One region of the Leptolyngbya sp. CCNP1308 genome, then DNA from elsewhere that is predicted to be linked to it. Evidence: predicted binding sites of a transcription regulator. Region 1 holds the regulator's gene; the other holds the start of a gene.
The links. The regulator NtcA, encoded in region 1, controls nitrogen genes in cyanobacteria. The targets are predictions, from matches to a motif close to TTTGTANNNNNNNNTACAAA.

Region 1 (6,470 bases):
AGAACAAATAATCCTTGGCGATAGGCATATCGAGCTACATCCTTGGGCACTACCATGCCCGCCACCGCCCCCATGGCCCGCACGTCGCCATAGCGAGGCATGAGTCGCTTAAATTTCCCTAGGCGCTCTAGGTGTTCATCGACATCGGTCTAGGTGAGTTTGCTTTTGACCTCCACGACAACAGCTTCAGTCGTGTTGACCACTAGCAGGTCGACCTCAATGCCCTCTTCGCCCCGCTGCACCGAAACGCCATCGTAAAATTCATGCACGGCAATGCCTCGGTCTTGAAACAGCCTGACTACCGCAGGACGTACCTGCCATTCGACAAACTCTCCTAGACGATTGCCCAACTTGCCCAGCTGCTAATTGAGCGGCTGTTTCTGCTGACTGATCAGGCTTCTGGTTGCCTGAAATTGGCGATCAGTCTCTTGAAACCGGTGCTCGGTTTCTTTTTGAGCTTCGGTCAGCTCGCCCAGTAAGCGCCAGACATCATCAGCGGTATTGGACATAGGGCATCAAGGCAGACACATAAGTCAATGTTAGCCCCAAGGAAAACAACCCTTCAGCTGGCCTTGTAGCCAACACAGTCTGGCATGAATCTGTAACCATGCCTGGCACCTTCAGAATCACTGCTAACTTGCGCCGCCAAGCTGTTTGCTAGCGATTTTTAATCATGCGCTGTAACTATTGACATCAGCCCCCAGCTACGGCGGGGACGATGCTAACTTCGTCGCCATCGTTAAGGGCCGTTTCTTTGCCGTCGAGAAAGCGAATATCTTCGCTGTTGACGTAGAAGTTGACAAAGCGGCGCAGCTCACCAGAATCGTCGCAGAGCCGAGCTTTAATGCCGGGGCAGTTGCTCTCCAAATCGTTGAGCAGATCTACGATATTGCTACCACTGCATTCGAGGGCAGCCTGGTTGTTAGTAAACTTTTGCAGCGGAGTTGGAATCAGTACTTTGACAGCCATAGGTGTAGTAAATGAATCGGGAAAGTAAGTTTGATCTGTCAGCAGAAATGTAGAGAAGAAGGCTCAAGATTTAATGTGGGAAAAAAGCCGATTAACCTTGAGCCTTATACCTTAAACCTTAGACCAATACCTGCTGCCACTCTAGCCGGTCGAGGGTGCGGGATCGCTCTAGGGCACGCTCAAAGCTGTCGAGCTTAGGTTCAATGGTAAAGGGCTCGCCGATGTAACCCTGCACGGCTTCCTGAGTCTTTAGGCCGTTGCCAGTAATGTAGACCACTGTAGACTCATCGGGGTCAATTTTACCCGCTTCCACCAGCTTTTTGAGCACCGCAATGGTGGTGCCACCAGCAGTCTCGGTGAAGATACCTTCGGTTTCGGCCAGTAGCTTCATACCTTCAATCACTTCGGCGTCGGTTACCGATTCGATGTTGCCATTGGTCTTGCGAGCAATATCGAGGGCATAGATGCCGTCGGCGGGGTTGCCAATGGCGATGGACTTGGCGATCGTGTTGGGTTTTACCGGAGTCACAAAATCGCGGCCTTCTTTAAAGGCCTGAGCAATGGGAGAACATCCCTCAGCTTGGGCACCGCTAAAGCGTACAGGCTTATCGTCAACCAGGCCGACTTTAACAAATTCTTGGAAGCCTTTGTAGATCTTGGTAAACAGTGACCCCGATGCCAACGGCGCTACGATGTGGTCGGGCAAGCGCCAGCCCAGTTGTTCAGCTACCTCATAGCCCAGGGTTTTGGAACCCTCAGAGTAGTAGGGGCGCAGATTGATGTTGACGAAACCCCAGCCCTGGGTATTAGCTACCTCAGAGCACAGCCGGTTGACCTGGTCATAGTTGCCCTGTACGGCCATTACGGTAGGGTTGTAAATGAGCGTACCCAGCACCTTGCCGGCTTCTAGATCGGCGGGGATGAACACACAGCAGTCAAGACCCGCATGGGCGGCGATCGCCGCCGTAGAGTTGGCCAAATTGCCCGTGCTGGCACAGGAAACAGTAGTAAACCCCAGTTCTCTCGCCCGGGTCAGCGCTACCGATACCACCCGATCTTTAAAGCTCAGGGTGGGCATGTTGACGGCGTCGTTTTTTATATAGAGTTCCTTTAGGCCTAGCTGCCGCGCCAGCCGATTGGCGCGCACAAGGGGCGTCATACCAGTTCCTACATCAATTGGGTTGTCGGTGCTGACGGGTAAAAAGTCTTTGTAGCGCCAAATTGAGAGCGGGCCTGCCTGGATGCTGCTGCGAGTGACCCGTCGGCGAATTTCATCGTAGTCGTAGGCGACCTCTAGGGGGCCAAAGCACACGTCTTCGCACACATGCTTAGCGCCAAGGTCGTAGGTTTCACCACATTCTCGACACTTCAAGGCCGAAAAGGTGGGCTTTGCGGCGATAGCTTGTTCGAGGGACTGTGTCATGGCGTTCTCTACTGCGGTTACTGGGGAGCGATCGTTAGCTTTGCTCAATTGATCCAGAACGTAACACTGGAAACAATACTTGGTCAAATGTACCCGACCAAAAAAGTCGGGTATAGGCGAAGCTTCTATCTGCTAGCGGTTTGCCCTGTCAGGGCTGATTTCCTAGAAGCGATGGATCGCACGGTTGCGGGAATTGCTGCCGTTTCGCCGCCAATCTGCGGCTGGGCAGCTCCTATGGGCACTGCAAAATCAGCACTGGGACGAATAAGGTAGCTTGGTATACAAACACCTACCTTGCAGTTGAGGTTAATTGATCTAAAGTCATGGAATGTTTGCATTGGCTAACGTGCCAGACCAGTCAGACTGCTTTATGCTTTATGCCCAAGGTGTTCTGTGCTGTACGTTTGGCTGTCATAGCGACATCGGAACGGCGAATTTAGTGCAGATGCTCTCTGTGATGCTCTTAGCAGAACGTTATGGTAGTGACCCAAGATAAGCCCCTTGCCAATGTTTTTCGTCAGCTATCTGGAGGAGCATTTCCCCCTGTAGTCGAGTCCTATGAACGGGGCAAGACTATTTTTTTTCCTGGAGATCCAGCAGAACGGGTATATTTTCTGCTAAAAGGAGCCGTCAAACTGTCGCGGGTATACGAGGCCGGAGAAGAAATTACGGTCGCTCTGCTGCGAGAGAATAGTGTGTTTGGGGTTTTATCACTTATCACCGGCAATCGTTCCGATCGCTTTTATCACTCTGTGGCGTTTACTCCGGTAGAACTGTTGTCGGTGCCTATCGAACAGGTTGAGCAGGCGCTAGAAGAAAACCCTGAGCTAGCTTTACTGATGCTGAGGGGTCTGTCTTCTCGAATTTTGCAGACTGAGATGATGATTGAAACTCTGGCCCACCGAGACATGGGCTCTCGCCTGGTCAGTTTTTTGCTCATTCTCTGCCGCGATTTCGGCGTGCCCAGCCAGGACGGCATCACCATTGACCTGAAGCTCTCCCACCAAGCTATTGCCGAGGCCATCGGTTCTACCCGCGTGACCGTGACTCGCCTCTTGGGAGATCTGCGCCAGGAGGGCATGATCTCTATTTATAAAAAGAAGATTACTGTGCACGATCCGGTTAATCTGAGTCAGCAGTTTACTTAGCGCGGGTTTGGCCTAGGCCTGCTGGGTTTGATAGCCAACCTAGCTATCGGCAATATTGGGGCGTCCAGGGGCTTAACCCATGCAGTAGAGTAGGTGCAAACTCCCCTGTGGCTGGTGCATGGTTTCTGGTTACGTATTGATTTTGGCGGTTTTGATTCTGGGGGGCTTTATTGCTACTCTGGGCGATCGCGTGGGCACCAAGGTGGGCAAAGCGCGTCTCAGCTTGTTCAACCTGCGCCCTCGACAAACGGCCACCCTAGTGAGTATCGCCACGGGCAGCGTTATTTCGGCGTCTACGCTGGCTCTGCTGTTTGGGGTCAGTAGTCAGCTGCGCACCGGGGTATTTGAGCTGGGTAAAATTCAGGATGATCTGGCAAGTGCTGAGGCCGATCTCGCTCAGGCTCAGGCTACCCAGGAGAGTGTAGAAGCCGATTTGGAGTCAGCTACCGACGAACGGCAGCGGGCGCTGGCTCGACTCCAGGAAATCAATCAATCGCTCAATCAGGCGGTGGCCCAGCAGGAGGCTACTGAGGGGCAACTGCGCCAAACCCTTAGCCAGCTGGATGCAGTCTCTCAACAGGCCGCCGCCCTTCGCCAGTCGACGGATGCTCTGCGGGTGCAGCGCGATAACCTGCTGCGGCAGCAGGCCACCATTGGCAGCCAGATTGCTGCGCGCGATCGCGCCATCGCCGAGCTAGACGAGCAGATTGCCGATCGCGATCGCGCCATCGCCCAGCGTGAGCGCAGCCTCACTAGCCTAGAGGCCGAGCAAGACTTTTTAGAGCAGCAGGTAGCCGTTCTGCAGACGCAATACCAGGGGTTGTTTCGAGGCAATATTGCGCTCAACCGCAACCAGGAAATTTTAGTCGGGCAGGGACGCGCCGAAAATCGGGAGCAGGCCGAGGAGTTTGTCACGAGTTTTCTCCTCGAAGCCAACCGTCTAGTGTCTCGGGCCATTGCCCCAGGGGCTTTGATCGACCAGCAAATTTTGCTAATCGGCAACCGCGAAGTCGAGGCGCTGATTGACCGCCTGTCCACGGGCGAAGACTATGTGGTGCGGCTGCTCTCGGCGGCCAACTACATCACGGGTGAGCCCTGTGTCGTGCAGCAGGGCGAGCCCTGCGTCCAGGTCTTCATCGATGCCACCCCCAATCAGCAGGTCTATGCCCTCGGCGAGCGCTTGGCGACCGTTACCCTCGACCCCCCTCCCCTGGGCGATCGCCAGCTAGTCGAGCGTCTCAATCTGCTGCTAGCGGCAGCTCAATTTCGCGCCCGGCAGGATGGTGTCGTTAGCGACACGCTGCAAGTGGCCGACAACCGGCCTGAAACGGTGCTCAACTTTTTAGAAACGGTGCAGCAATCAGGACAGGCGGTCGATCTTCAGGCGATCGCGGCTACCGATATCTTCACAGCAGGGCCAGTTCAGATTCATCTGGCGGCGGTGCGTGACGGGCGGATTCTATTTCAAACCGGTGAATTGAACAATCCCCTAGGCGATAGCAGCGATCAGCTCCTAAACCGCCGCGCCCCTAGAGGGCTCTAAAACCGAAGGGGATCCAAGCCAAATTATCTTTGGTGGCGAATATTTAATAATGTCTAAAAAGATTTGCAGATAGTTACCATCTGCCCCGACTTCGATATTGTGGGGATCACCTGTGCTTAGAATTAACCTACAAATCTGTCGGCTGCTAATAGGTTGCTTTTTAACTCTGGCTTGTCCTAGGGCAAGCAAATTTTAAATATACCTGGAGCGATCCCATGAAATTTGAGGATATTTATCAGTTCTTCGAGGATCCACCGCCAATTTACCTCAACAAAGAGCTTGCCGTTTGCTACGTGTTATCAGTATTGCTCCAGCAAGACTCCTACGGCACCGAGTTAATCCAGCGGTTAACCCACCAGTATTCTCACTATCGCCTGTCAGACACAGTGCTTTACGGGGCACTTAAGTTTCTAGAGGACGAAAATGCCATTGACGGCTACTGGAAGAAAGTAGAAGGTCGGGGTCGTCCCCGCCGCATGTATCGTCTTAACCCCGACTGGCGGCTTCAGGCCGAAGAACTGGCCGAATTTTGGAAAACCTATATGGGCGATCCCGCCCGGCCTGCTTGCACCCAAAGTCCAGCCTACTCTGCCCCCCACCGATGAATCAATCCCGCAAGGCCTACCTGAATGATCCATCATTTCGTACCCTAGAGAGGTAGCTTTGCATGGCCTGGCGTGACTGACACCGTACTCTATTCGACGTTGTTGCTGACCCTACTGATGATAGTGGGGTTAGTTTTTTTCATTCGGGCTTCCACCAAAGACCGTATTGAAACCCTGATGCTAACGCGCCCCGCCGATCCCCTTGCTCTGCTGCAAGACCTAACGGCCTATTTCGAAGCGCGGGCCTATGCCGTTATCGCCGCCGAAGCCGAGCCTCAGCGCATTACCCTGCGCGGGAGAGTTCGCCCCAGCCTATTTTTAGCGGGATTTTTAACCCTGCTTGCCGCTGTGGGAGCTCTCTGCTTTGCCCTAGTACTGGCCAATCTGTGGCCAGCCCATAGCGCTATCTTTTTGGGACTGTTAGCGCTCAGTCCAGGGGCGGGCTGGTTCTACTGGCATGGCGCCGATCGCGATGAGGAGATTCGGCTAGAAGTGCGGCCCGATGCGGCAATCGACAGCCCACCAGACGGTGTGCTTGCCAAGGTGGCTATTACAGCCCACCGGGATGAACTCATTGCCCTCAATCAAGGTTTCGATCGCTAGGCCAAAAAAAAGCTAGCCCTTTGGCTAGCTTTTTTAGGTAAACAGTAACTCTGACGGAGGCATCGGTAAGGCAGATGCTCACAGCCAGAATGGTTACCTTAGTGAGTCAAGGTCTCTAGAACTGAGGCGTTTTCTTCATCTTCTTCGCCGAGCAGCACCCGCAGACTGGGAAAGAGAAA
Region 2 (6,470 bases), on a different contig from region 1:
TAGACGCTGTAGGCGTTGCCCGCCGGTACCCCGGTTTGAAACTGAATCGGGGTGCCAAAGGTGTTGAACAAACCCGCCGAGGTCCAGAAGTTGCCGGGGCCAGTGCCGCTGCCGGTGACCAACTGGAGCTTGAGGCGATCGGCTCCGCTAAAGGAGGTGTCAAAATTCATCCACAGGTAGCTGCCCACGTTGACGGCGGGGTTGCCAGGAATGCTGCGGGTGGCCGGTACCCCACCAACCCGAGTGCCCGTCTCGGCCAGCACCGTACCATTCGAAAAGCCGCCGCCCATATTGAAGAAAGCCTGACCCCGCAGTTTGGTCACCGTGGAAAACTGCTGGGCCCGCAGCTGAGCGGTTTCGGCCTCAAGCTGGTCAACTCGACCGCCTAGGGTGGCCAGTTCAGCGGCAAACTCCTCTTGCAGACGGCGAATGGTGGCCAGATCTTCTTCAGAAATGCCGGTGCCCAGGGTGCTAACAACCACATCTAGACAGGCGTTGAGGCCCGCAGCAAACTCATAGCGGGTAATGCTGCGCTGCCCCCGAAAGGTGCTGTCGGGGTAGCCCTGGATGCAGCCGTAGGTTTCAACTAAATTGCTGAGCGCCTGAAAGGCCCAGTCGGAGGGCGACACATCAGAAAAATCGGTAACTCGGGTTACCTGGGCCAGGTCATCGCCTGTCTCGGGTTGAACGACAGCGTCAGTGTCTAGGGCTGCTTCCAAGTCGCTAAACCGCATTGTGAAAACCGCTTCAGCAGAGGGCTCCGCTGAAGCCTCTGCAATCACCTGACTAACCAGGGCAGGTTCAGCAATTGGAGTGTTGGGCAAGGGGGCAACCGCCTCCATTATTGGAGAGGTTGGGGCAAACTCAGCCACTGGCGATGACTCTACTAACGCCGTTGTAGTCAGCGGTTCTGCCTCAACTTCAGCCAAAACCCCACTTGCCGCAGGAATCGATTCGCTCTGGGGCTCGCCTAGGGCTTGAGAGCGTGGCGTTTCTACGGCAAGTGCCGGAGTAGCCGCAGACAAGAGTGACGCCGCTACCACAAAGCAAAATTGTCGATTTAGCAGAATCAAAGGATGCTTGAAAACACCCCAGCCAGACTTCTTCAACATATCGGACTCCTCACACCAAAAAACTCACAATGAGAATTTATCAGTGTATTTAAGGCGACGTTATAGCCTAGACAACACTTTAGTAAAATGATTGCTCTAATCAGCTCCTAATTTTCCATTTTCTCGGGATAAATCGCCTTTTTCTGCTTCAGCCTTTCTATTAAAAGGGCAAATTCAATACAAAGACTAGCGCTGCAATCAAGTCTTCTATCTCTAATCCAATCTCATTTCCCCAAAAGCCAAAATACCGCAGGTCTTCACACTATCTAAGAAGGAAGATCTGCGGTATTGATTTTGATAAGCCTTCTGATTCTAAAAGGGAAATCCTGTTAGTTTCTAGGCTTGGGTCATTTCAGGCGAAGAAGCTTCGACTTTGACTTTGGGGCGACCCGGCAGAAACGTATTCAGCAGAATCGCTGTCAGACCGCCAGTAGAAATTCCTGAAGAAAAGACGTTCTTGATCAGCGGTGGCTTATCAGCGAAAATCTCAGGGGCATAGACTACGCCTAACCCCAGAGCCAAGGTCACGGCAACAATAACTGTTGAGCGCCGGTCTAGGCCCGACGACGCCACAATGTTGAGTCCCGCCACGGCAATGGAACCAAACATTACCAGGGTAGCCCCACCGAGCACAGACTGAGGAATAACCTGGAAGATGCCGCCCACAATTGGCACTAGACCCAGGATGGCAAAAATACCAGCGACGTAGAAGCCCACGTAGCGGCTACCCACCCCAGTCATTTGAATCACGCCATTGTTTTGACTAAATGTAGTGTTGGGGAAGGTATTTAGGATGGCAGCGATCGCCGAGTTAACGCCATCGCCAAGTACCCCGCCTTTGATGCGCTTGAAGTAGAGAGGCCCCGAAACCGGCTCGCCAGAAACAGCGGAGGTTGCGGTCAGGTCACCAACGGTTTCAATTGCCGTGATGACGTAGAGAATAACGAACGGAGCAAACGCAGCAAAGTTGAAATCTAAGCCGAAGCGCAGGGGTAAAGGCAAGCGAATCAGAGGCAGACTGCTCAGAGAACTGAAGTCAACTAAGCCCAGTACAATAGAGACGATATAGCCCACTATCAGACCGATGGCGATCGCCCCCATCCGCAGAAAACGATTGGTGGAGAGAGTGAGAAATACCACGATCGCCAGCACCAAGCCGCCCAGGGCCAAATTCTGAGTACTGCCAAATGTCTCACTTTGAAGCGCAGGAGCACCTCCAGCAAAACTGAACATACCGGTCTTGATCAAACTTAGACCAATAATCATCACTACCGAACCGGTTACCACAGGAGTAATAATTTCTTGCAGCAAATGCAAGAACCGGCTGAGCATAATCTCGATCGCAGAGCCAAAAAAGCAGACGCCAAAAATCAGCGCCAGAGCCTGTTCAGGGGTGCTGCCAGAGGCGATCGCGGCGGTACCAACCCCAATTACTGGACCTAGAAACGCAAAGCTAGTGCCCTGCAAGCTCAGCAGACCAGAACCCACAGGACCAAACTTTCGGCACTGAATAAACGTACAGATGCCGCTGGCAAACAGCGACATACTAACAATGATGCCAGTAGTCTCAGGGGTAGTACCAAGGGCTGCGCAGATCAACAGGCCGGGGGTAATAATGCCGACAAATGCAGCCAAAACGTGCTGTATAGCAACGAATATTGCCTCCCCAACCGGCGGCTTGTCGTACAAGCCATAGAGTAACTGTGACTTCAAGCCATCAGTAGCAACTGCCACCTCTTGATCAACAGTACTGTCGTAGTCTGCCTGTGCCATGTACCCTCCAAAAATGGTTTTTGTAAAACGTTCGGTTTTCACGACCTAACAAAGGATTACAACCAGCAGCGAGTTTGGTTGTTTGATTGGATACAAATAAAAACCCATCGCCGCCGCGCGTAGCAGAACTTAAAGAAACTCTACGCCTTCCCCTGAAAACCGCCGTACTTGACCAAAACCGTACCTAGGTGCAAGACCAAATGCATACGGTGCACTGTATACATTTTCTCCAAACCGTTATAGGTCAAAGGATGGGTGGATTCTGTAGTCGAGAGCACAGGATGGGCCAGTGCTGGGGAATACCCCTGAAAGCTCCAGGAAATCTATCCTAGGTGGGTTGTGATGAGATCTATATGCCTTCAGATGAGAAATGAAAGAGTATTCGAAGCCACAAAATGCCGCTGTCCCTGCCGCTAGGATGGGGCCGTAAGGCGGTTATCAAACGCTGGACTAATCCACAACTACCGTCTTGAGGCGCTAAAAATCTATGGTCAAGGGTTTGGGGAAATTTCTGGGGGCGTGCCTACTCTGCTGGCTGTGTTTGCCGCTGTTGAGCTCTCCAGCCTGGGCCGATAAGGTGACTGAGCCCATGGTTTTTGATGCCGACGCCGGGGCGATCGCGGTAATTTCCCTTTACGAAACCAGCCCCACAACCCAGGCCGATGCGGTGAAGTCCTTCTACAAAATCAGCAAGTCGTTCTACAAAGCCATCCCTGGATTCTATGGGTTAGCCCTTTTCTCAAGCGGCGATGGGGCGCGGGTTATGGAACTCACCCAGTGGCAAGACCAGCCCAGCTACGAAACTTTTCAGGCATCCCTGGCTAGCGGTGGTGGCGCAGAAGACTACAGCAAATATTACGAAAAATACGCTGGTGCTAAGGGTGGTAAAGACAAAGGAAAGTCTAAGGACGACGAGGTAAGCCTGGGTGAGCCCTTTTTGACCGCCACCTTCGCCATTGATCAGGTTGTATCGCCGCCGGGTATGGTGTCTGCTATCCCTGGCAGTATGGCGCTGGTACAGCTAAGCGATATGGCCGCCGATACCCCTGAGCAACAGATCGAGCTAATTGAGGCCGCCAAAGCTACCCTGGCCGGGTTGTCCGAGTTGTATCCCTCACCCCGCACAGCCGTACTCCTGCGGGGGATTGATACCTCCCACATTGCCCTGCTGGCCAACTGGGGCAGTGCGGCAGAGTTTAGCGATCTCGACCAGGTACCCAAGCTTGCCCTAGCGGCTACCGAAGACGAAGCGGTTGCTTTCACGACAGATAGCCATCTTTACCAGACGGTTAAGGTGATTACCCCAAAAGCTGAAAAGTATGGCAAGGGGTAATACCGTTAATTCTGCTACGGACGGCGGGCAGCCCCCGCTCAATGATGGGCAAGAGGCCGTTAGCGGTGTATCCCTATGGGCGAATCGACTGTTCATGCCAGCGAGGACCATAGGGCTGAAAAATCCAAGCAGACTTTGATCAATTTACTAGGCTGGTTTCAATCCCTTATTTCTGTACGTTTAGATACTTAACCATGGTCGCGAGTTCTCCTACTAAGTCTGCATTTAGCTTGGGCAGTTACCTGCTCAGCGATGGCCCGGCGGGGTTTATGCTGAGCTGGGTGGCGGGGTTTGTGGATACCTCTGCGTTTATTATTTTGTTCGGCATTTTCACCGCCCACGTGACGGGCAACATAGCCCTAGCCGGCTATGAGTTCGTGCAGTCAGATGAAGAGTCAACCATTACTCACCTGCTGATGTTTCCGGCATTTATGGTGGCAGTGGCGGCCACCTCATTGCTAGCCCGCTATGCTCGCAAAAAGCAGTGGCCAGTATTTGCAGTGTTGCTGACGGCAGAGGCGATCGCCCTCACCATTTTCTTAATCGTAGGCGTTACTTTCTCCCCAGCGCTGATGTTTGACATTCAGGAAGAATACATTTTGCCCATCGGCATTTCGGGCGTCATTGCCATGGCCATTCAAAATGCCTTGATGAAAGAGGCTAAGGGGGTATTTAAGAGTTATATTCCAACCACCGTAATGACGGGCAACACAACCCAACTCACCATCGACCTAGTACAGATTGCAGTGTCAAAACTTGCCCCAGCCGGTGACGAGAAAGCGGCTTTAGCCTCCGCTGAAGCGACAGAACGACTGGGGAGAATCCTGCCGATTTTGGCAGGATTTGCCCTCGGCGGTTTGGGAGCTACCTACTTTGTGTTAATTTCTGAAACCTGGTGGAGCCTAGTGATACCTGTAATTGTGATATCGTTTATGGCAGTTATTGCCTTTTCTGAGCACTTCAAAACAGTTAGCAACGAAGGCTAATGGCCCCGCCTGAGCAGACTTGCTCAATAACGTTTAGCTTAGCATTGTGTTAGATAGTACGGAGATTACCCAAGCATGTTACGAGAGTTGTTAGCCGTTGTTCTGTGCACCTTAGTCACCCTATCCCTAGGGTCTCAAACCGCCAGCGCTAATCCACTGCCGTTTTCGATACCGTTTTTTAACGACATGGAGCTGACCTCTGGACAAGAAGCTCTCATAGAAGAATTGAAGTCGAAATACGTGCCCGAAATTGAGAGTATTCTCTTTCCTGAACAGCGAGAAAAATTTGAGCAATCGATTCAGGATGGTCTGAGCCTGCGCAAAGCCTTTAAATCCATGGCGCTAACAACGCAGCAAAAAGCGGAACTATCGGCCACGATGAAGACCGTGCCCAAGGGAGCGCTATTCGCAGCCCTCACCCCAGAGCAAAAGAAAGAGGTCTTCATGAACAAGAAGGAGATGTTTATGCCCACTCCTGAGGAAATTGCTGAGAAGATTAAAATCGGCATGGAGAGCAAGGCGATGTATGCCCCCGATGCTCCCGGCTCTGAAACAGCCCTCACCCCTGATGAGATTGCTGAAAAGGTCAAGCTGGGCTTTGAGAAAAAGAAAGAATTTATGCCCAGCATAGAGGAAATTAAGGAAAAGATTTCCGCCAAAATGGAAGCGTTGACCGAGTAGGTTGAGGCTAGTTGAACTGGGTATTCATAATTTTCTTGAGTTAAGGCAGGGGCTTTTGGGCCTCTGCTTTTTTATCAAATTTTGCCAAGGCAATGGTCTGGCGGGGTCGAGAAATTCCCCGGCTCAGCAGCAGCCCTTCGATCCGCTGTAACAATTCAAAGTCGGCCTCTGGCAGGGCTTCACCCTTCTCTAGCGCTAGGTCGGCCCGCAAAAAATCAAACGCCCTTAAAAACTGGTCTGGAGTAGTGACAATGGGAGCCTCCAGGTGGGCTGGAACAATGCGCTCAAACTGCCAGGTGGCGACGGCCGTGGCCCAGGCTAAGACCTCCTCTGGCCCTCGGTTAAAGATCAGGGTCTTAAGAATTGGGGCCACCTGGAGCTGCCCGCCCTGGTGCAGCGCCGCGAAAGATTCTGGCCAGTCGGGCCGCCAGCGAAAGGGATAGAGGCCGAAGTAGTGCTGGCGCGATCGCACCGGAGCCTGCTTTGCCTCTTGCCACATTTCCCCTGTCGTTGCCACATCTAACGTGCTGGGGCGAAAGTAAAAGGCAAACAGGGCAATGCGCTGCCAGCCCTTGCGACGGTTGG

Region 2: VB780_RS13655 (uracil-xanthine permease family protein) is a predicted target of NtcA. The motif match lies at 2,963-2,982, and genes of this name have one in related genera.

Annotation. Positions count from the first base shown of each region.
Region 1 is NZ_JAYGIH010000078.1:93,596-100,065, forward strand. Features, by position in the region: gene VB780_RS23560 (hypothetical protein) at 1-101, opposite strand, end outside; gene VB780_RS23565 (hypothetical protein) at 150-350, opposite strand; gene VB780_RS23570 (hypothetical protein) at 363-509, opposite strand; gene VB780_RS23575 (MoaD/ThiS family protein) at 694-969, opposite strand; gene thrC (threonine synthase) at 1,088-2,392, opposite strand; gene ntcA (global nitrogen regulator NtcA) at 2,869-3,540, shown strand; gene VB780_RS23590 (DUF3084 domain-containing protein) at 3,659-5,083, shown strand; gene VB780_RS23595 (PadR family transcriptional regulator) at 5,299-5,688, shown strand; gene VB780_RS23600 (cofactor assembly of complex C subunit B) at 5,761-6,291, shown strand; gene VB780_RS23605 (DUF3155 domain-containing protein) at 6,390-6,470, opposite strand, start outside.
Region 2 is NZ_JAYGIH010000046.1:19,471-25,940, forward strand. Features, by position in the region: gene VB780_RS13650 (iron uptake porin) at 1-1,112, opposite strand, end outside; gene VB780_RS13655 (uracil-xanthine permease family protein) at 1,449-2,885, opposite strand; gene VB780_RS13660 (hypothetical protein) at 3,475-4,218, shown strand; gene VB780_RS13665 (YoaK family protein) at 4,413-5,204, shown strand; gene VB780_RS13670 (hypothetical protein) at 5,391-5,885, shown strand; gene VB780_RS13675 (DUF4336 domain-containing protein) at 5,926-6,470, opposite strand, start outside.